DNA from 4 places in the Streptomyces sp. NPDC059788 genome. Region 1 is predicted to be linked to each of the others. Evidence: riboswitches for the same ligand, from Rfam matches in the RefSeq annotation. Region 1 holds a riboswitch; each other region holds the start of a gene.
What was found. Region 1 has a riboswitch for cobalamin ahead of cobN (cobaltochelatase subunit CobN). Riboswitches for the same ligand answer to the same signal wherever they lie in the genome.
Positions count from the first base shown of each region.

Region 2: another riboswitch for cobalamin. It lies ahead of metE (5-methyltetrahydropteroyltriglutamate--homocysteine S-methyltransferase); the one in region 1 lies ahead of cobN (cobaltochelatase subunit CobN).
Region 3: another riboswitch for cobalamin. It lies ahead of ACFV57_RS11030 (CbtB domain-containing protein); the one in region 1 lies ahead of cobN (cobaltochelatase subunit CobN).
Region 4: another riboswitch for cobalamin. It lies ahead of ACFV57_RS31760 (CoA-acylating methylmalonate-semialdehyde dehydrogenase); the one in region 1 lies ahead of cobN (cobaltochelatase subunit CobN).

Region 1 covers NZ_JBHWHY010000006.1:64,949-69,944, reverse strand. The annotation lists gene ACFV57_RS07180 (precorrin-2 C(20)-methyltransferase) at 1-115, opposite strand, end outside; gene ACFV57_RS07175 (precorrin-8X methylmutase) at 112-744, opposite strand; gene cobG (precorrin-3B synthase) at 764-2,143, opposite strand; cobalamin riboswitch at 2,189-2,341, shown strand; gene cobN (cobaltochelatase subunit CobN) at 2,377-4,996, shown strand, end outside.
Region 2 covers NZ_JBHWHY010000001.1:112,603-117,598, forward strand. The annotation lists gene metE (5-methyltetrahydropteroyltriglutamate--homocysteine S-methyltransferase) at 212-2,530, opposite strand; cobalamin riboswitch at 2,698-2,925, opposite strand; gene ACFV57_RS00790 (SDR family oxidoreductase) at 3,243-3,992, shown strand; gene ACFV57_RS00795 (HAMP domain-containing protein) at 4,274-4,996, shown strand, end outside.
Region 3 covers NZ_JBHWHY010000010.1:12,282-17,277, reverse strand. The annotation lists gene tsaD (tRNA (adenosine(37)-N6)-threonylcarbamoyltransferase complex transferase subunit TsaD) at 1-859, opposite strand, end outside; gene ACFV57_RS11035 (histidine phosphatase family protein) at 1,173-1,769, opposite strand; cobalamin riboswitch at 1,895-2,039, shown strand; gene ACFV57_RS11030 (CbtB domain-containing protein) at 2,073-2,291, shown strand; gene ACFV57_RS11025 (CbtA family protein) at 2,309-3,097, shown strand; gene ACFV57_RS11020 (CAP domain-containing protein) at 3,425-4,090, opposite strand; gene ACFV57_RS11015 (hypothetical protein) at 4,431-4,637, shown strand; gene ACFV57_RS11010 (hypothetical protein) at 4,675-4,996, opposite strand, start outside.
Region 4 covers NZ_JBHWHY010000044.1:38,052-43,047, reverse strand. The annotation lists gene ACFV57_RS31775 (short-chain fatty acyl-CoA regulator family protein) at 1-125, shown strand, start outside; gene ACFV57_RS31770 (YciI family protein) at 286-693, shown strand; gene ACFV57_RS31765 (RNA polymerase sigma factor) at 702-1,847, shown strand; cobalamin riboswitch at 1,903-2,084, shown strand; gene ACFV57_RS31760 (CoA-acylating methylmalonate-semialdehyde dehydrogenase) at 2,287-3,786, shown strand; gene ACFV57_RS31755 (acyl-CoA dehydrogenase family protein) at 3,792-4,996, shown strand, end outside.

The DNA of each region.
Region 1 (4,996 bases):
CGTCGGCGGCGGAGATGACCTCGACGGCGCGCAGCGTCATCAGGCTGGGGTCGCCGGGGCCGAGGCCGACTCCGTACAGACGCCCCGGGCCGGGGGTGGTGTGCTGCTCGGTCACTCTTCCACGCTCGCTATCGCGTTGATCGCTGCCGCTGCCATGGCGCTGCCGCCGCGCCGTCCGCGTACCACCAGGTGCTCCAGGCCCGAGGGGTGCTGGGCCAGCGCGTCCTTGGACTCGGCCGCGCCGATGAAGCCGACCGGGATGCCGAGCACGGCGGCCGGGCGGGGCGCGCCCTCCTCGATCATCTCCAGGAGGCGGAAGAGGGCGGTGGGGGCGTTGCCGACGGCGACCACCGCGCCGTCCAGGCGGTCGCGCCACAGTTCGAGGGCGGCGGCGCTGCGGGTGGTGCCCAGGCGCTTGGCCAGGTCCGGTACGGACGGGTCGGCGAGGGTGCAGATCACGTCGTTGCCGGCGGGCAGCCGCTTGCGGGTGACGCCGCTGGCGACCATGTTCGCGTCGCACAGGATCGGCGCGCCGCCCCGCAGGGCCTCGCTCGCGCGGGCGACGACCTGCGGGGAGTACGCCAGGTCGCGTACGAGGTCGGTCATGCCGCAGGCGTGGATCATCCGGACGGCGACCCTGCTGACGTCGTCGGGCAGGTGCGCGAGGTCCGCCTCGGCGCGGATGGTGGCGAAGGACCGGCGGTAGATCTCCGCGCCGTCCTTCTCGTAGTCGAACTCGCTCACTGTGTCTCGTTGCCCTCGGTCATGTCGTGGTGCGGGTGGCCGCGCGGGCCGACGCGACGGCGTCGGCGAGGCGGTCGGCGGGGTCGGTCAGGGGGATGGTGGTCGTCGCGGGCGCGTTGTGCCGGGTTCCCCGTACGGACACCTCGTAGGCGTCGCCGGTGGCGACGACATCGACCCACGCGCCGTGCGGGTGGCCGCAGCGCCGGGCGCAGCCCGACCAGTGGACGGGCAGTCCGGTGCCGTCCTCGGGGAGGGTGGCGGCGGCGTCCGCGCGTACGTCGGACAGGGACTTGGCGCAGCCGGGGCGGCCGGTGCAGGCGCCGAGCCCGTACCAGGGGGAGGCGGGGTCGGTGACCAGACCGGCCGTGGCCAGTTCGCGCAGTCCGGACTCGGCCGCCTCGGGAGGCAGGCCGGGCAGGACCACGCCGCGCCAGGGTGTCATACGCAGTTCGCCGGAGCCGTCCCGGGCGACGGCGGCCAGCCGCCGCAGCTGGGCGGTGGTGAGGCGGCCGAGGGGGGCGAGGAGGGAGAGGGCGGTGGTGCCGTCGGGGCCGGTGACCGGTCCCGGGCGCGGTGGGGGCGGTGCCGGGACCGGCGTGTACGGCTGGGTGTCCGGCCGGGTGTCCGGCTGCGGGAGCCGCGTACGGAGGCGGGCGCGGACCGCCGGGGCCCCGTACCCGGGCGGCAGCTCCCGTACGCGCCAGGAGCCGTTGCCCGCCTCCTGGGCGACGGAGAGGAACGCTTCGGCCGCGGTGCGGGCCGCGCGGGGCGCGTCGCGGCCGGGGAGGCGCAGGGCCTCGGTGTCGTCGCCGACGCGCAGCAGCGCCGTGCCACCGGGTTCTGCGATCAACGTCACATCGCCGCCGAGCGCGGCCACGTCGCCGCGGCCGTCGTCCAGCGCGAAGAGGAAGCGGCCGGAGAGGTCGGGTGCCGTGTCGCTCGCGCACAGGAGGAGGTCCAGCTCACGGGCCCATTCCTGGACGGGGGCCGCGCCGTCGGCGCCCTGCCCGTCCAGGCCGGCGAGCGGGGAGGCGACGATGTTGCGTACGCGTTCGTGGCGGTCGGAGGGGAGGAGGCCGGCGGCGCGCAGCAGGCCGGCGAGATCCTCCGCGCAGCCGTCGCGCAGGCCGCGCAGTTCCGCGTTGCCGCGGGAGGTGAGGGAGAGGTGGCCGTCGCCGAGGCCGTCCGCCGCTTCGGCCAGCGCCAGCGCCTGATGGGCTGTCAGCAGGCCTGCGGGCAGGCGGAGTCGGGCCAGGGAGCCGTCGGCGGCCGAGTGCAGCCGCAGGGCTCCGGGACAGGCGTCGCCGCGGGTCCGTACGCAGGCGTCACCGCGGTCCCGTGCGAGGGATTCGTCCCGATGCGGGGGTATCGCGGGGGTGGGCGGCATGGCGGCGAGCATACCGACGATGGCCTGGACGGTCCCCGCCCGGCCGTCGGCCGCAGCCCTTACTATGCAGGTCGGTGGGTCAGCTGGCCCACCGGACGCCATCGACGGCGCCAAGGGAGGAAGCCCGGTGCAAATCCGGTGCGGTCCCGCCACTGTGAGCCCGGCCACCGCCGGGCGAGCCAGGAACTCCCGCCGTCCGTGAACACCGCCCGGGGCGCGGACCCCGAGGAAGGCCAGACGCCGCCATGATCCTGCTGCTGTCGACGTCCGACACCGACCTGCTCAGCGCCCGTGCGGCCGCCGGTCCCGTGCCGTACCGGCTCGCCAACCCCGCCCGCCTCGACCTGGCGGAGCTGCCCGGCCTCCTGGAGGGCGCCGACCTGGTCGTCGTCCGGCTCCTGGGCGGTCTGCGCGCCTGGCAGGAGGGCCTGGACCAGCTCCTCGCCGCCGACCAGGCCCGGCCCGTCGTGGTGCTCACCGGCGAACAGGCGCCGGACGCGCAGCTCATGGAGGCGTCCACCGTCCCCATCGGCATCGCGGCCGAGGCGCACGCCTACCTCGCGCACGGCGGCCCCGCCAACCTGGAGCAGCTCGCCCGCTTCCTGTCCGACACCGTGCTGCTGACCGGCCACGGCTTCGAGCCGCCCGCCGCCGCGCCCTCCTGGGGCCACCTGGAGCGCTCGAAGCACCTGGCGGCGGAGGCGCGTACCGGCGCGGAGGTCGTGGCCCGTACGGACGACACGGGCGCCGCCACCGGCCCGCTGGTCGCCGTGCTCTACTACCGCGCCCACCACATGAGCGGCAACACCGGCTTCGTGGAGTCGCTGTGCGAGCGGATCGAGGAGGCCGGCGGGCGCCCGATGCCGCTGTTCGTCGCCTCGCTGCGGGCGCCCGAGCCGGAGCTGATCGACGAGCTGCGCGCCGCCGACGCGATCGTGACGACCGTGCTGGCGGCGGGCGGCACCAAGCCCGCCGAGGCCTCGGCCGGCGGCGACGACGAGTCCTGGGACGCGGGCGCGCTCGCCGGACTGGACGTGCCGATCCTCCAGGCCCTGTGCCTGACCGGGCCGCGCAGCGCCTGGGAGGAGAACGACGAGGGCCTGTCCCCGCTGGACGCGGCCAGCCAGATCGCGGTGCCCGAGTTCGACGGCCGGCTGATCACCGTCCCGTTCTCCTTCAAGGAGACCGACGAGGACGGTCTGCCGGTGTACGTCGCCGACCCCGAGCGCGCCGCCCGGGTCGCCGGCATCGCCGTACGCCACGCCCGGCTGCGCCACATCGCGCCCGCCGACAAGCGCCTGGCGCTGGTGCTGTCCGCGTACCCGACCAAGCACTCCCGCATCGGCAACGCGGTCGGTCTGGACACCCCGGCGAGCGCGGTGGCGCTGCTGCGGCGGCTTCAGGAGGAGGGCTACGACTACGGCGACGAGCCCGTGCCCGGTCTGGAGTCCGGCGTCGGCGACGAGCTGATCTACGCGCTGATCGAGGCGGGCGGCCACGACCAGGAGTGGCTGACCGAGGAGCAGCTCGCCCGCAACCCCGTCCGCATCCCGGCCGCCGACTACAAGCGCTGGTACGGCACGCTGCCGCGGGAGCTGCGCGAGCAGGTCGAGGAGCACTGGGGCCCGCCGCCCGGCGAGATGTTCGTCGACCGCAGCAAGAACCCGGACGGCGACATCGTGCTGGCCGCCCTGCGCCGCGGCAATCTGCTCATCCTCATCCAGCCGCCGCGCGGCTTCGGCGAGAACCCGATCGCGATCTACCACGACCCCGATCTGCCGCCCTCGCACCACTACCTGGCCGCCTACCGCTGGATCGCCGCCTCCCAGGAGGACGGCGGCTTCGGCGCCGACGCCATGGTGCACCTGGGCAAGCACGGCAACCTGGAGTGGCTGCCCGGCAAGAACGCCGGCCTGTCCGCCGCCTGCGGCCCGGACGCGGCCCTCGGCGACCTGCCGCTGATCTACCCGTTCCTGGTCAACGACCCGGGCGAGGGCACCCAGGCCAAGCGCCGGGTGCACGCCACGCTCGTCGACCACCTCGTGCCGCCGATGGCCCGCGCCGAGTCGTACGGCGACATCGCGCGCCTGGAGCAGCTGCTCGACGAGTACGCGGCGATCTCCGCCATGGACCCGGCCAAGCTGCCCGCCATCCGCGCCCAGATCTGGACGCTGATCCAGGCCGCCAAGCTGCACCACGACCTCGGTCTGGAGGAGCGCCCGGACGACGAGGGCTTCGACGACTTCCTGCTGCACGTCGACGGCTGGCTGTGCGAGGTCAAGGACGCGCAGATCCGCGACGGGCTGCACGTCCTCGGCGGCGCGCCCGCCGGTGAGGCGCGCGTCAACCTCGTCCTGGCGATCCTGCGCGCCCGGCAGATCTGGGGCGGTACGTCCTCGCTGCCGGGCCTGCGCGAGGCGCTGGGCCTGGACGAGTCGGCCGCGACCCGGACGAGCGCCGACGCGGTCGAGGAGCAGGCCCGCGGCCTGGTGCAGGCCATGGACGACGCGGACTGGGACCTGGCGGCCGTCGAGCGGGTCACCGCCGGGCTGCCGGAGGACCAGCGCGAGCCGGTGGCGGCGATCCTCGCCTTCGCCGCCCGCGAGGTCGTCCCGCGCCTGGCCGCCACCACCGACGAGATCGACCACGCCGTGCACGCGCTGGCCGGCGGCTTCGTCCCGGCGGGCCCGTCCGGCTCGCCGCTGCGCGGTCTGGTCAACGTCCTGCCGACCGGCCGTAACTTCTACTCGGTCGACCCCAAGGCCGTACCGAGCCGCCTCGCCTGGGAGACCGGCCAGGCGCTCGCCGACAGCCTCCTGGAGCGCTACCGCACCGACCACGGCGACTGGCCGACCTCGGTGGGGC
Region 2 (4,996 bases), on a different contig from region 1:
TCCGGTCTGCACACGGCCCGCCGTCCCCGCTCCTGACCGGGAACCGCTGGCCGTACGGAGACTCTGGCAGTGGCACTGAGTGCCAACAAGCGTGGAGCGATGCCAACTTCTGTGCATCTTCGCCCGCCGGAATGCGAAGACTGCCAATCCTCGGACGGGAACGGCGACGGCCGGGAAGGGGCACGAGCGCGCCCTCCCGGCCGTCACCGGGTCAGGCCGAGGGAAGCTCCGCCCGTACGGTCCGCGCGGCGGTGACCAGGTTCTCCAGCGAAGCGCGGGTCTCGGGCCAGCCGCGGGTCTTCAGACCGCAGTCCGGGTTGACCCACAGGCGCTCGGCCGGGATGGCGCCGAGGCCCTTGCGCAGCAGGCCCGCCGCCTCCTCGGCGCTCGGCACGCGGGGGGAGTGGATGTCGTACACGCCGGGGCCCGCCTCCCGCGGGTAGCCGTGCCCGGCCAGTTCGCGCGCCACCTGCATGTGCGAGCGGGCGGCCTCCAGGCTGATGACGTCGGCGTCGAGGTCGTCGATGGCCTGGACGATGTCACCGAACTCGGCGTAGCACATGTGCGTGTGGATCTGGGTACGGTCCCGCACCCCGCCGGTGGTGAGGCGGAACGCCTCGGTGGCCCAGGCGAGATAGGCGGCGCGGCCGGCGGCGCGCAGCGGCAGCGTCTCGCGCAGGGCCGGCTCGTCCACCTGGATGACCGAGGTGCCGGCCGCCTCCAGGTCCCCGACCTCGTCGCGCAGGGCCAGCGCCACCTGGCGGGCGGTGTCGCCGAGCGGCTGGTCGTCGCGGACGAACGACCAGGCGAGCATGGTGACCGGGCCCGTCAGCATGCCCTTGACGGGCCGGTCGGTGAGCGACTGCGCGTACTGCGTCCAGCGCACCGTCATCGGCTCGGGCCGCGAGATGTCACCGGCGAGGACCGGCGGCCGGACGTAGCGCGTGCCGTACGACTGGACCCAGCCGTGCTGCGTGGCGAGGTAGCCGGTCAGCTGCTCGGCGAAGTACTGCACCATGTCGTTGCGTTCGGGCTCGCCGTGCACGAGGACGTCGATGCCCGCCTTCTCCTGGAAGGCGAGGACGTCGCGGATCTCGGTCCTGATGCGCTCCTCGTACCCCGCCGCGTCGATGCGGCCCGCGCGCAGATCGGCGCGGGCGGTGCGCAGCTCGGCGGTCTGCGGGAACGAGCCGATGGTGGTGGTCGGCAGCAGGGGCAGGCCGAGGTGGGCCCGCTGGGCGGCGGCCCGCTCCCCGTACGGGGCCGAACGGCGGCCGTCGGCGTCGGTGACGGCGGCGGCGCGGTCGCGTACGGCGGGGTCGTGGGTGATCGCGGAACCGGCGCGGGACGCCAGGTCGGCGCGGTTGGCGGCCAGTTCGGCGGCGATCGTGTCGGTGCCCTGCGCGAGTCCGCGGGCGAGCGTGGCGATCTCGGCGGTCTTCTGCCGGGCGAACGCGAGCCAGCGCAGGACCTGCGGGTCGATGTCCCGCTCGGCGGTGGCGTCGAGCGGAACGTGCAGCAGGGAGCAGGAGGCGGCCACGTCGACCCGGTCGGCCAGGCCCAGCAGCGTCCCGAGCGTGCCCAGCGACTTCTCGAAGTCGTTGATCCAGATGTTGCGGCCGTTGACGACACCGGCGACCAGGCGCTTGCCGGGCAGCCCGCCCACGGCGGCGAGCGCGTCCAGATGCCCCGCGGCGGCCTCGGTGAAGTCCAGCGCCAGACCCTCGACGGGGGCCTTGGCCAGCACCGGAAGAGCCTCGCCGAGCTGGTCGAAGTACGAGGCGACCAGCAGCTTCGGCCGGTCGGTGAGAGCGCCGAGGTCGCGGTAGGCGCGCTCGGCGGCGTTGAGTTCGGCCGGGGTGCGGTCCTGCACCAGGGCGGGCTCGTCCAGCTGCGCCCAGGTGGCGCCCGCCGCGCGCAGGTCGGCCAGGACCTCCGCGTAGACGGGCAGGAGCCGGTCGAGCAGGGTCAGCGGGTCGAAGTCGGCGGCGACGCCGGGGGCGGGCTTGGCGAGCAGGAGGTAGGTGACCGGGCCGACCAGGACCGGGCGCGGGGTGTGACCGAGGGCGAGCGCTTCTTGCAGCTCGCCGACCTGCTTGCCGGAGTCCGCGGCGAAGACCGTGTCCGGGCCCAGCTCCGGCACCAGGTAGTGGTAGTTGGTGTCGAACCACTTGGTCATCTCCAGCGGCGCCACGTCCTGCGTGCCGCGCGCCATCGCGAAGTAGCCGTCCAGGGGGTCGGCCGCGACGGCGGCGCGGTGCCGTTCCGGGACGGCGCCGACCATGACGCTGGTGTCCAGCACGTGGTCGTAGTACGAGAAGTCGCCGGTCGGCACCTCGTGGAGGCCGGCGTCGGCCAGTTGCCGCCAGTTCGAACGGCGCAGGTCCCGGGCGGTCTCCAGCAGGGCGTCCGCGGTGACGCGGCCCTTCCAGTAGCCCTCGACGGCCTTCTTCAGTTCCCGGTGCTGTCCCTGGCGGGGGTAGCCGTACACGGTGGCCCGTGCTGCCGCGGCTGCGGGCTTCGCTGTCACGGAACTCTCCTTCGCGAGCGTGATCTTCTCCGAGCCCCGGTGACGGGACGAGAACGCGAAGGTGTGACGCATCGGGCGGACCGAAGGGCGCCTGAGGACGCCCATGCCCGCCTGCTGTGACACGCCGACCCGCCCTCGAAGGTCACCGGAGGTGTCCGCGTACGCGTGGGCGTACCCGGGCAACGGGCAGGTCTTCGGACTCGCGGGCGCGCCTGCCGGGTGCTCCCGGCGGGCCCCTACTGGCCGTCGCTTCCCGGATCCGCGGCCCGGATCCAGTGCGTATGACGGCGGTCGTTCCCGCTCACCGCTGCGGGGCAGTCCCGGATTCCCACCGGGTTCCCTCTTACGACGCGTCTGCCTGGCGGGCAGGGCGAACCAGCTGCACCGCCCAGAGTAGATCGATCACGCCCCGCGCGGACACCCTTGTTCACATGGCGGTACGTGAAATGGGACACGGGTGCGGCCCCGGGCCGCGCGACCTGCGCGGGAACGGCCCGCGGGATGCCGGAGGTGTGTCCGGATCGGCGCTCACCGGGCGTGCCGGGGCGCTGAACAATGGAAGCCCTCCGGCCACCCCGGAGAACGCGTACGTGAGGACGTGCCGGAGCGGCCCATGTACGTCTGGCCGCCGACGAGGAACCGCAGTGGCGCGCGCAGCCGCGTGACCCGGCAGTCCTGACGCGTGGTCACCCCGGAGCGAGGAGGACGCGACGTGAAGATCGTGGTCATCGGAGGCACCGGCCTCATCGGCGGCAAGGTGGTCGCCAAGCTCGCCGGCCGTGGGCACGAGGCGGTGGCCGCCGCGCCCGGCACGGGCGTCGACACCCTCACCGGCGAGGGCCTGGACGCCGCGCTGGCCGGAGCCCGGGTGGTCGTGGACGTGTCCAACTCGCCGTCCTTCGAGGAGTCGGCTGTGCTGGAGTTCTTCACCACCTCCACCCGCAACCTGCTGGCCGCCGAAGCGGCGGCGGGCGTGTCGCACCACCTGGCGCTGTCGATCGTCGGCATCGACGGCCTGCCCGGCAACGGGTACTTCAGGGCGAAGGCGGCCCAGGAGCGGCTGATCACCCAAGGGGCGGTCCCCTACTCGATCGTCCGGGCGACGCAGTTCTACGAGTTCGTCAGGGGCATCGCCGATGCCGCCACCGAGGGCGACCTCGTGCGTGTGCCGCCGGTGCTCTTCCAGCCCATGGCGGCCGAGGACGTCGCCGAAGCGGTGGCAGGGGCCGCCGGGGCCGCCCCGCTGAAGGGCGTGGTCGAGGTGGCCGGGCCCGAGCGGTTCCGCTTCGACGAGCTGGTCGCCCGAGCGCTGCGCGCGTGGCACGACCCGCGCGAGGTCGTGCCCGATCCGCACGCCCGCTACTTCGGCTCCGAGCTGGCGGAGCGCAGCCTCGTCCCCGACGAGGGCCGTGCCCGGACGGCCGCGATCCGCTTCGACGACTGGCTGCGCGCTTCCCCGTGAGTACGGCAGCGGCCCCCGGATCGTGATCGAACCTGTGGGAGGTGAATTCCCGCGTCCACACGGGCATTACCGCCCGGGGCCCCGGCGCGGCGGACGGACCCGAAAAGTGAGGTCGTCATGTCTTCCGTTGTGATGCCCAGGGGTAGTCTTGCCGGTACTTGCCGTGCGGCAAGGTCACGAGGTGTCGGCGTGAGGCACAGGTGTGCGCGCCTTCCGAAGCAGGAGCCACAGCGCCGTCGTGCCTTGCGCAGGGGGTCCGGTAAGTGGAACGAGGTTGGGTCATGGCTGCTGAGACGGCGGGCGGGAGCGCGCGTCCGGCGGTGCGGACGAAGTCGGCGCGTACGGGAGAAAGGGTCGGGGAACCGGAGCTGCGACAGCTGCTCGCGGGGCTCACGGCCGTACGCGACGGAAACTTCGGTACGCGCCTGCCGGACGGGGCCGACGGGCTGCTCGGTGAGATCGCGACCGTCTTCAACGGCATGGTCGACCAACTGTCCCAGTTCACCTCGGAAGTGACCCGGGTGGCCCGCGAGGTCGGCAGCGAGGGCCGGCTCGGCGGCCAGGCCGAGGTCCCGGGCGTCTCCGGCACCTGGGCGGACCTGACCGACTCGGTCAACGTGATGGCCGGCAACCTCACCACCCAGGTGCGCGACATCGCGCAGGTGGCCACCGCGGTGGCCCGGGGTGATCTGTCGCAGAAGATCGATGTCGATGCGCAGGGCGAGATCCTGGAGCTGAAGAACACCGTCAACACGATGGTGGACCAGCTGTCGGCGTTCGCGGACGAGGTCACGAGGGTGGCCCGGGAGGCCGGCAGCGAGGGCCGGCTCGGCGGGCAGGCCGAGGTGCCCGGCGTGGGCGGTACGTGGCGGGATCTGACCGACTCGGTCAACTTCATGGCCGGGAATCTGACGTCGCAGGTGCGCAACATCGCGCAGGTCACCACCGCGGTCGCCCGGGGCGATCTGTCGCAGAAGATCACCGTGGACGCCCGGGGCGAGATC
Region 3 (4,996 bases), on a different contig from region 1:
CCTGGCAGCGCTCCTCGGCCAGGGACCGTACGCGCGAGTTGGCGGCGACGCCGCCCACCACCACCAGGGTGCCCACACCGTGCTCCTTGCAGGCCGCGACGGCCTTGCGGGTCAGCACGTCGGCGACCGCCTCCTGGAGGGAGGCCGCGCCGTCCGCGACGGGCAGTTCGCCGCCGGAGTGCCGTTCGGCCCAGCGCGCGGCGGCCGTCTTCAGGCCGGAGAAGGAGAAGCCGTACGGATCGTCACGCGGCCCGGTCAGCGGGCGCGGGAACGCGACGGCCTTCGGGTCGCCCTCGCGCGCGGCCCGGTCGATCGCGGGGCCGCCCGGGTACGGCAGGCCGAAGACCCGCGCGACCTTGTCGAAGCACTCCCCGGCGGCGTCGTCGAGGGTGTCGCCGAGGTGCACGATCGGGTCGCGCGCCAGGTCCCGTACCAGGAGGAGGGACGTGTGCCCGCCGGAGACGATCAGCACCATGCAGGGGTCGGGCAGCGGGCCGTGCTCCAGGGTGTCGGCGGCGACGTGCCCGGCGAGGTGGTGCACCCCGTACAGCGGCACGCCCAGCCCGTACGCCAGACCCTTGGCGCCGGCCAGGCCGACCTGGAGGGCGCCCGACAGGCCGGGGCCGGTGGTCACGGCCACCGCGCCGATGTCGGACATGGTCAGGCCCGCGTCGTCGAGGGCGCGGCGGACCACCGGCGTCAGGGAGTGCACGTGCGCGCGGGCCGCGATCTCCGGTACGACGCCGCCGTAGCGCGCGTGCTCGTCCATGCTGGACGCCACCGCGTGCCCGAGCAGCTTCCCGTCCCGGACCAGGCCTGCCCCGGTCTCGTCGCAGGAGGACTCGATCCCCAGCACCACTGGAGAGCCTGGAGATGCCACGGCACCGCTCCTTCGTCACCGGTCTCGTTATTGCAACCCATGTGCAACACCACGTCTCGAACCAGGATACGGCGGTACGTACGGGGCCGGGTGAGGATTATGGGGGGCCGCCCTGGCCGGGGGCGGAGAGCGGCCCGGTACCGACGGCCCCGGCGGTCATGAGACCGAGGGGTGCGGCCCTGGCGGTCTTGAGGCCGAGGGGTACGGCCCTGGCGGTCTTGAGACCGAGGGGTACGGCCCTGACGGTCGTGGCCCCGACGGTCACGCCCCCCGGGGGACACGGCCCCGACGGTCACGCCCCCGGAGGACACGCCCCCGCGGAAACCGCCTCCCCGCCGAGTTCCCCCGTGACCCGGACGTTCCACCGCCCGTCCCGCCCGCTCAGCACGGTCAGGGCCAGCGGCGGTACGTCCACCCGCCAGAAGGACGAGGGCGGAGCCCCCAGGGCGCACACCACGGACGCACGTACGACGTCCGGCTCCACTACGGCCACGACCCGGCCGCCCTCCGCCGCGAGGCCCGCCAGCCAGTCCGTCACCCGGCCGAGCAGCCGTGTGAGCGTTTCGCCGCCGTGCGGCGCGCTGTCCGGGCCGGACAGCCAGGCCGTGACTGCCGCGGGTTCGGCGGCCAGCACCTCGTCCAGCGTCCGGCCCTGCCAGCGGCCCATCGCGCACCCCGCCGCGCCCGCGTCCGGGACCGCCCGCAGACCGAGTGCCTCCGCCGTCTCCCGGCAGCGCGCGGAAGGGGAGGTCAGGGCCCGGTCGGCGGGCAGCGCGGCGGCAGTGGCGCGTACGGCGCGGGCGCGGCGCAGCCCGCCGGGCGTCAGCGGCTCGTCGGCCGGGAAGCGCACCGCGCGCAGGGCGTCGTCGAAGGCCGGTGAGACCAACATCACCCGAGTTGTCATGCGCACCTCTCCCGACCAGGGAAACCTGAGGGCGCACAAGGCAACCAGCGGGGCGCTCGCCCGCCGCCGTGCGCCTTTCCGGTGGCCCGGGGGCTCTTGGCCCGGCCTCCGCCACGCGGTACGTTCCCGATGATTATTGACGATGACATGACGGAAGCCGGTGGAATTCCGGCGCGGTCGCGCCACTGTGAGCCCGGACCGGTCCCGTACGGGGCCACCGGACGAGCCAGACCCGTCCTGTCGTCCCGACTCCCCGACCGGGACGCGAGTTCCCCAGGAGGTTCTGTCATGGCCCAGTCCGTCGCACCGCCGACCACCGGCCCCGCCGCACCCGCCACCCTCCCCGTCAGGACGGTCCTGCCGTGGGCGGTCTTCGGCGGCATCCTCATGCTCGTCCTGCTCTACTTCGTCGGCGCCGAACAGGGCGCCACCGCACTGCTCTCCGGCACCGACGTGCACGAGTGGGTCCACGACGGACGCCACCTGCTCGGCTTCCCCTGCCACTGACCGGGGGAATGTCGTACATGAACTCCGTCACCGTCAGATCCCTCCTGGTGCGCGGCATGGCGGCCGGCCTCGCCGCCGGCCTGCTCGCCCTGCTCGTCGCCTACCTGCTGGGCGAGCCCCAGGTCGACGCCGCCATCGCCTTCGAGGACGCACACGCCCACGAACACGAGGCGGAGGTCGTCAGCCGTACGGTGCAGTCCACCGCGGGCCTGGCCACCGGCGTCCTGGTGTACGGCGTCGCGCTCGGCGGCATCGCCGCCCTCGCCTACTGCTTCGCGCTGGGCCGCGCCGGCCGCTTCGGCCCCCGCGCCACCGCCCTGCTGCTCTCCGGCGCCGCCTTCGCCGCGGTCTACCTCGTACCGTTCCTGAAATACCCGGCCAACCCGCCGTCCGTCGGCGACCCCGACTCCATCGGCAAGCGCACCGCGCTGTACTTCCTGATGATCGCCCTCAGCGTGCTGCTGACCGTCGCCGCCGTCATCCTCGGCAAGCGGCTCGCACCCCGCCTGGGCACCTGGTACGCGACGGTCGCCGCCCTGGCCGCCTTCGCCGTGGCCGTCGGACTCGCCTACGCCTTCCTGCCGGCCGTCAACGAACTCCCCGCCGACTTCCCCGCCTTGCTGCTGTGGAAGTTCCGGGTCTCCGCGCTCGCCGTCCAGCTCGTTCTGTGGGCCGCCTTCGGCCTGCTGTTCGGTGAACTGGCGGAACGGGTTGTTCGGGCGCGGCGGGGTGCTGCTGTGGGTGGTGCGGATGGTGCACGTGGTGAGGGTGGTTCGGGTGGGGGTGTGGTGTCTTCGGTGCGCTGATGGGGGCGCTTGAGGTTCGACAGCGGGGGAGCTTCCGGTACGGGGCGGGGGCGCTTCCGGTACGGGGGATGGGGGCCGCTTCCGGTACGGGGGCGGCGTTGGGGGCCGGGCCCTTCGGGGGCTGGGTTCGCGGAATCCGGCCCCGTCCAGGCCGGCCTCAGGCCCGTCAGGCTCCGCCCCCCTAAGAGCCCCCCAAAGCCCCGCCCTAAGCCCGTCAGACCCGCCTCAAGCCCATCAGACTCGCGCGATGCCCCGCCCCAAGCCCGTCAGGCTCCGCCTCAAGCAGTCCGCAGCCCCTGGCCCGCAGCCCGCAGCCCCCGCATCCCGTCAATCCGGAAGAGCCAGCAGCAGCGTCCACCAGGGGCCCCGGTCGGCGGTACCGCTGTTGACCCCCACTCCCGCGTGCCGGAACGTGCAGTCGGCCAGCACCACCCGGTGCTCCGGACTGCGCGCCCACGCCCGGACCACCTCGGCGGCCCCGCGCTGGCCGCGCGCGATGTTCTCGCCCGCCCGGCGCCAGTCGTACCCGACCGCCGAGAGCCGGCTGCCGGGCCCCGAGCCGCCGCGCTCCCGGTGGGAGAGCGAGCCGTCGCGCGCCATGTGGTCGCTGTGCCGCTGCGCGGCCCTCGTGACCGTACGGTGCGCCCGTACGGGACGGCATCCGGCCCTCGCCCGCTCGCGGTTGACCAGCCGGACGACGGCCGCCCGGGTCGCTTCGACGTCCCGGGGGACATGGGCGGCGCCCGGCGCCCGGACCGCGCGTTCCTTCCGAGCGGCGTGTGGCGCCAGGGCCGCCCGCGCGGCGTGTTCCGCGTGGGCCGCCCGCGTGGCGTCCGGCAGCCCCGGGCGCGCGCCCGCAGGCGTCGCGAGGGCGGGCCCGCCCACCGTCAGCCCCGTCAGGACCAGCACCGCCGCCACCGCCCGTACGCCGTACCACCCGGCCCTCCGGCCCGCGCCACGCCCGCCCGCGCCCCTGCCCGCACTTCCACCCATTCGGCCCCTGTTCCTCGACTGTCCTCGGCTGTCATCGACCGTCCTCGACTGCCTTCGGCCACCGTTAGACCGTCCACCGGATGCCGCACGGCAGCCGAACGGCTGCCGGTGCCGCGTCGGCACCGGACCCGGACCGATCCCCGGCCCGAAGCCGATCTCCGGCCCGAAGCCGATCTCCGGCCTGGAGCCGACCCGTTCCCCGGCCCGGAGACAGTCTTGCCGTCCCCGCCCCCGTCTCTGTCGCCCGCGGCCGATACCCGACCCGTTCGGCTGTACGGCACGCCCGCCCCGCTGACGTACGCCAGATCCACCCCCACCCGGAACGGGTACCCGCCCGCACATGGCCACCGCGGAAGCTCTCGTCCACGACCCCGACGGGCTGCTGATCTGCGAGGCAGGCCGCATCACCGCCGCGGGCCCGTACGCCGTCCTCCGCGACCGGCTGCCGGCCGGCACCGAACCCGTCCACTACCCCGGCCACCTGATCACCGCGGGCTTCGCCGACGCCGACACGCACTACGCGCGGAAGGAGGCAGGCCAGGGGTAGGGCGTGTCGGCTACCGGTGACGGGAAGGGGCCACCCGCTACAGCTGAGGAACCTTCCGCGCGTCGCAGCTCTCCGCCGAGGCGAAATACCGGCCCAGCCAGGCGCGCCGCCGGTCGTCGTCCATCGACGCGAGATGGCGAAGGGCCCGTTCGCCCTCCTCGGCCGCGGCGACGGACTCCTTGTCGCCCCGCTCCCGGAGCACCCGTGCCCAGGCCGCCCGACGGCGGTCGCCGAGTCCGTTGGAGACCAGCCAGTCCTGTACGGCCGCGTCGACGCGGCCGAACGGAGCGGCGCCGCCGCACTCACGGCGCCCGGCCAGCCCGGCCGCGGCCTCCCAGGCGTACCGCTCCGGATCGGTC
Region 4 (4,996 bases), on a different contig from region 1:
GCATGGGCTGCCGCGTCTGCGAACGGCTGGAGTGCCCGCAGCGGGCCGTACCGCCGCTCGGCCGGACGCTGGCGATCGACGAGAACAGCAGCACGTTCGTGCCGTATCCGGTGCGGGAGGGGTGAGCGGGAGGCGCGCCGGGGCCCGCCCGCTCGGCAGCACGGACGACGTCGTCCACCGGAGCCGGAAAAAGTTTTCAGGCGGCGATGTCGAGAACCGGCGACCGGCTCCGTCCCCGTGGTGAACGCGACCACAATGGGTCGCCTCAGCACCGAGGAGAGTCTCATGGCCAAGTACCTGTTGCTCAAGCACTACCGCGGCGCCCCGGCCCCGGCCAACTGCGTTCCCATGAGCCGGTGGACGCCGGAGGAGGTCTCGGCCCACATGAAGTACATGCAGGACTTCGCGGACCGGCTGGAGAAGACCGGCGAGTTCGTCGACGGCCAGGCGCTCGCCCCCGAGGGGACGTTCGTCCGGTACGACGGCGAGGGGCGCCCGCCGGTCACCGACGGCCCGTTCGCCGAGACCAAGGACCTCATCGCCGGCTGGATGGTGATCGACGTCGACAGCTACGAGCGCGCCGTCGAGCTGGCCGGGGAGCTGTCGGCCGCCCCCGGCGCGGGCGGGAAGCCGATCCACGAGTGGCTGGAGCTGCGCCCCTTCCTCGCCGCGCCGCCCACCATCACGGAGTGACCCCGGAGGTGGACGAGAGCCTGCTCCGGAGCCTCACGCCGGGCGTGCTCGGCATCCTCGTCCGCCGCGGAGCCGACTTCGCGGCGGCCGAGGACGCCGTACAGGACGCGCTGGTCGAGGCGGTCCGCGCCTGGCCGGCCGACCCTCCACGGGACCCGAAGGGCTGGCTGGTCACCGTGGCCTGGCGCCGGTTCCTCGACGCGACCCGGGCGGACGCCGCCCGCCGCCGGCGTGAGGACCTCGTCGACGAGGAGCCCCCGCCCGGTCCCGCGCCCGCCGCGGACGACACGCTCCAGCTCTACTTCCTGTGCGCCCACCCCTCGCTGACACCGTCGTCGGCGGTCGCGCTCACACTGCGCGCCGTCGGCGGTCTCACCACCCGCCAGATCGCCCAGGCCTATCTGGTGCCGGAGGCGACCATGGCGCAGCGGATCAGCCGGGCCAAGCGCACCGTGTCGGGCGTGCGCTTCGACCGGCCCGGCGACGTGGCCACCGTGCTGCGCGTCCTCTACCTGGTCTTCAACGAGGGCTACTCCGGCGACGTGGACCTGGCCGCCGAGGCCGTCCGGCTCACCCGGCGGCTCGCCGCCTCGATCGACCACCCCGAAGTGGCGGGGCTGCTGGCCCTCATGCTGCTCCACCACGCCCGGCGCGCCGCCCGGACCGCTCCCGACGGCGGCCTGGTGCCGCTCGCCGGGCAGGACCGCGGCCGGTGGGACACCGGGGCGATCGCCGAGGGCATCGGCGTCCTGCAGGCGGCCCTCGCCCGCGACCGGCTGGGCGAGTTCCAGGTCCAGGCCGCCATCGCGGCCCTGCACGCCGACGCGCCCACCGCCGAGGAGACCGACTGGGTGCAGATCGTCGAGTGGTACGACGAACTCGTGCGGCTGACCGGCAGTCCGGTGGTCCGGCTCAACCGCGCGGTGGCCGTGGGCGAGGCCGACGGCCCGCGCGCCGGCCTGGCGGCACTCGCGGCCCTGGACGCCGCCCTGCCCCGCCACGCGGCGGTGGCGGCCTACCTCCACGAACGCGACGGCGACCTGCCGACAGCGGCGCGGCTCTACGCCGAGGCGGCCCGAAAAGCCCCCAACCTCGCCGAACGCAACCACCTGACCCTGCAGGCCGCCCGGCTCAACGTCCGCCTGGGGCGGTGAGGGGTCCGGGTGGGCCGGGTCACGAAGCACCCCCTGGACTTACTAGGACGTCCAACTATATCTTCGTGACCAAGGCCCGCGGTGCAGGGAAGCCGGTGTGAATCCGGCGTGGTCCCGCCACTGTGACCGGGGAGTGCGACGCCGAGCAACACGCCACTGACGAGAACGAGGTCGGGAAGGCGGGCGGCGCGCGGTGATCCGGAAGCCAGGATACCGGCCGCGGGTGTTGTTCCGTGTTGTCCACGAGGATGGAGCAGACACGCATGGCATCGGTGCGTATCCACAGCCCAGGTGATCCGGTCCGGCCCGCGGCACCGCCCGCGCGCTGACGGTTCCACGCCTTCGCGTCCCACGGCCCCGCCACGGTCCGCGCGCCCTCGCGCCGCCCGTGTGCCCCGCCGTGCCATCCCCGGACCTCACCTGACGAGAGCAGGCTCCCATGGCCCGTGAACTGACCCATTTCATCGGCGGCAAGCACACACCGGGAACTTCGGGTGCTTACGGCGACGTGTACGACCCCAACACCGGCACCGTGCAGGCCCGGGTCCCGCTCGCGGACCGGGCCCAGACGACGGCCGCGATCGCCGACGCGGCGGCGGCCCAGCCGGAGTGGGGCGAGTGGAACCCGCAGCGGCGCGCCCGGGTGCTGCTCAACTTCCTGCGCCTGGTGGAGGGAGAGCGGGAGTCGCTGGCCCGGCTGCTGTCGAGTGAGCACGGCAAGACGGTCCCGGACGCGCACGGCGACCTCCAGCGCGGCCTGGAGGTGGTGGAGTTCGCCGCGGGCATTCCGCACCTGCTCAAGGGCGAGTTCACCGACAACGCCGGGACCGGCATCGACGTGCACTCGCTGCGCCGCCCGATCGGCGTGGTGGCCGGCATCACCCCGTTCAACTTCCCCGCGATGATTCCGCTGTGGAAGGCCGCGCCGGCCATCGCCTGCGGCAACGCGTTCGTGCTCAAGCCGTCCGAGCGGGCGCCGTCCGTGCCGCTGCGGCTCGCCGAACTGTTCCTGGAGGCGGGCCTGCCGCCGGGCATCCTCAACGTCGTGCACGGCGGCAAGGAGTCGGTGGACACGCTGCTGGAGGACCCGCGCGTGGAAGCGCTCGGCTTCGTCGGCTCGACACCGATCGCCGCGCACATCTACGCGACCGCCGCCGCCCACGGAAAGCGCGCCCAGTGCTTCGGCGGCGCCAAGAACCACCTGATCGTGATGCCGGACGCCGACCTCGACCAGGCGGTGGACGCGCTGGTCGGCGCCGGGTACGGGTCGGCGGGCGAGCGCTGCATGGCGATCTCGGTCGCCGTACCGGTGGGCGAGGAGACCGCCGACGCGCTGGTGGCGCGGCTCAAGGAGCGCGTCGGCACGCTGCGCATCGGCCGCTCCGACGACCCGCACGCCGACTTCGGGCCGCTGGTGAGCCGCGACGCGCTGGACCGGGTCCGCGCCTACGTCGACCTCGGCGTCAGCGAGGGCGCCGAGCTGGTCGTCGACGGACGGGACTTCGCCCTCCCCGGCCACGAGGACGGCTTCTTCGCGGGCGCCTCGCTCTTCGACCGGGTGACGACGGACATGCGGATCTACCAGGAGGAGATCTTCGGCCCGGTGCTGTCGGTGGTCCGCGCGGCCGACTACGAGGAGGCGCTGCGGCTGCCCACGGAGCACCCGTACGGCAACGGCGTGGCGATCTTCACCCGCGACGGCGACACCGCGCGGGACTTCAGCCGCCGGGTGAACACCGGCATGGTCGGCGTGAACGTGCCGATCCCGGTGCCCGTCGCGTACCACACCTTCGGCGGCTGGAAGCGGTCCGGCTTCGGCGACCTGAACCAGCACGGCCCGGACGCGATCCGCTTCTACACCCGCACCAAGACCGTCACCTCGCGCTGGCCCTCCGGGGTCAAGGAGGGCGCGAGCTTCACCATCCCGACGATGGGCTGAGCGCGATGAGCGTCATGACCACCGCCACCTCGGCCACCTCGCTCACCGCCGACCAGCTCGCCATCGTCGAGACGACACTGGACTTCGCGCAGGAACACATCGCGCCGCACGCCGTGGCCTGGGACCAGGACAAGCACTTCCCCGTGGACGTGCTGCGCAAGGCCGCCGGGCTGGGGCTCGGCGGGATCTACGTACGGGAGGAGTGCGGCGGCTCCGCGCTGAGCCGCGCGGACGGCGTGCTCGTCTTCGAAGTACTGGCCACCGCCTGCCCGTCCATCGCGGGATATCTCTCCATCCACAACATGGTCGGATGGATGATCGACCGGTACGGCGACGACGCGCAGCGCGCCCGCTGGCTGCCCGGTCTGTGCTCGATGACGGACCTCGGCAGCTACTGCCTGACCGAGCCGGGCGCCGGTTCCGACGCGGCGGCGCTGCGTACCCGCGCGGTGCGCGACGGGGACGGCTATGTACTGACCGGCGTGAAGCAGTTCATCTCCGGGGCCGGGGCCTCGCGGGTGTACGTGGTGATGGCCCGTACCGGTGACGAAGGGCCGGGCGGCATCTCGGCGTTCGTCGTGGAGCGGGACGATCCGGGCCTGTCGTTCGGCGCCAACGAGAAGAAGATGGGCTGGAACGCGCAGCCCACCCGGCAGGTGATCCTCGACGAGGTCCGGATTCCGGCGGACCGGCGGCTCGGCGCGGAGGGCGACGGCTTCCGTATCGCGATGAGCGGCCTGAACGGCGGCCGGCTCGGCATCGCCGCCTGCTCCCTCGGCGGCGGGCAGAGCGCCCTGCACGCGGCGCAGTCCTACCTCGCGGACCGGGAGGCGTTCGGCGGGCGGCTGCTGGACGCGCAGGCGTTGCAGTTCCGGCTCGCCGACATGGCGACGGAGCTGGCCGCCGCGCGTGCGCTGGTGCGGCAGGCGGCCGAGGCGCTGGACCGCGGCGACCCGCAGGCACCGCAGCTGTGCGCGATGGCCAAACGCTTCGCCACCGACACGGGCTACTCCGTCGCCGACCGTGCGCTGCAACTGCACGGGGGCTATGGCTACCTGAGTGAATACGGCATGGAGAAGATCGTCCGCGATCTTCGGGTGCACCAGATCCTGGAAGGGACGAACGAGATCATGCGCTTGATCGTGGCCCGCGGGCTGACCGGGGCGGGAACGGGGAACGGCGCCCGCGCCGGCGCCGGAACGGGGGCCGC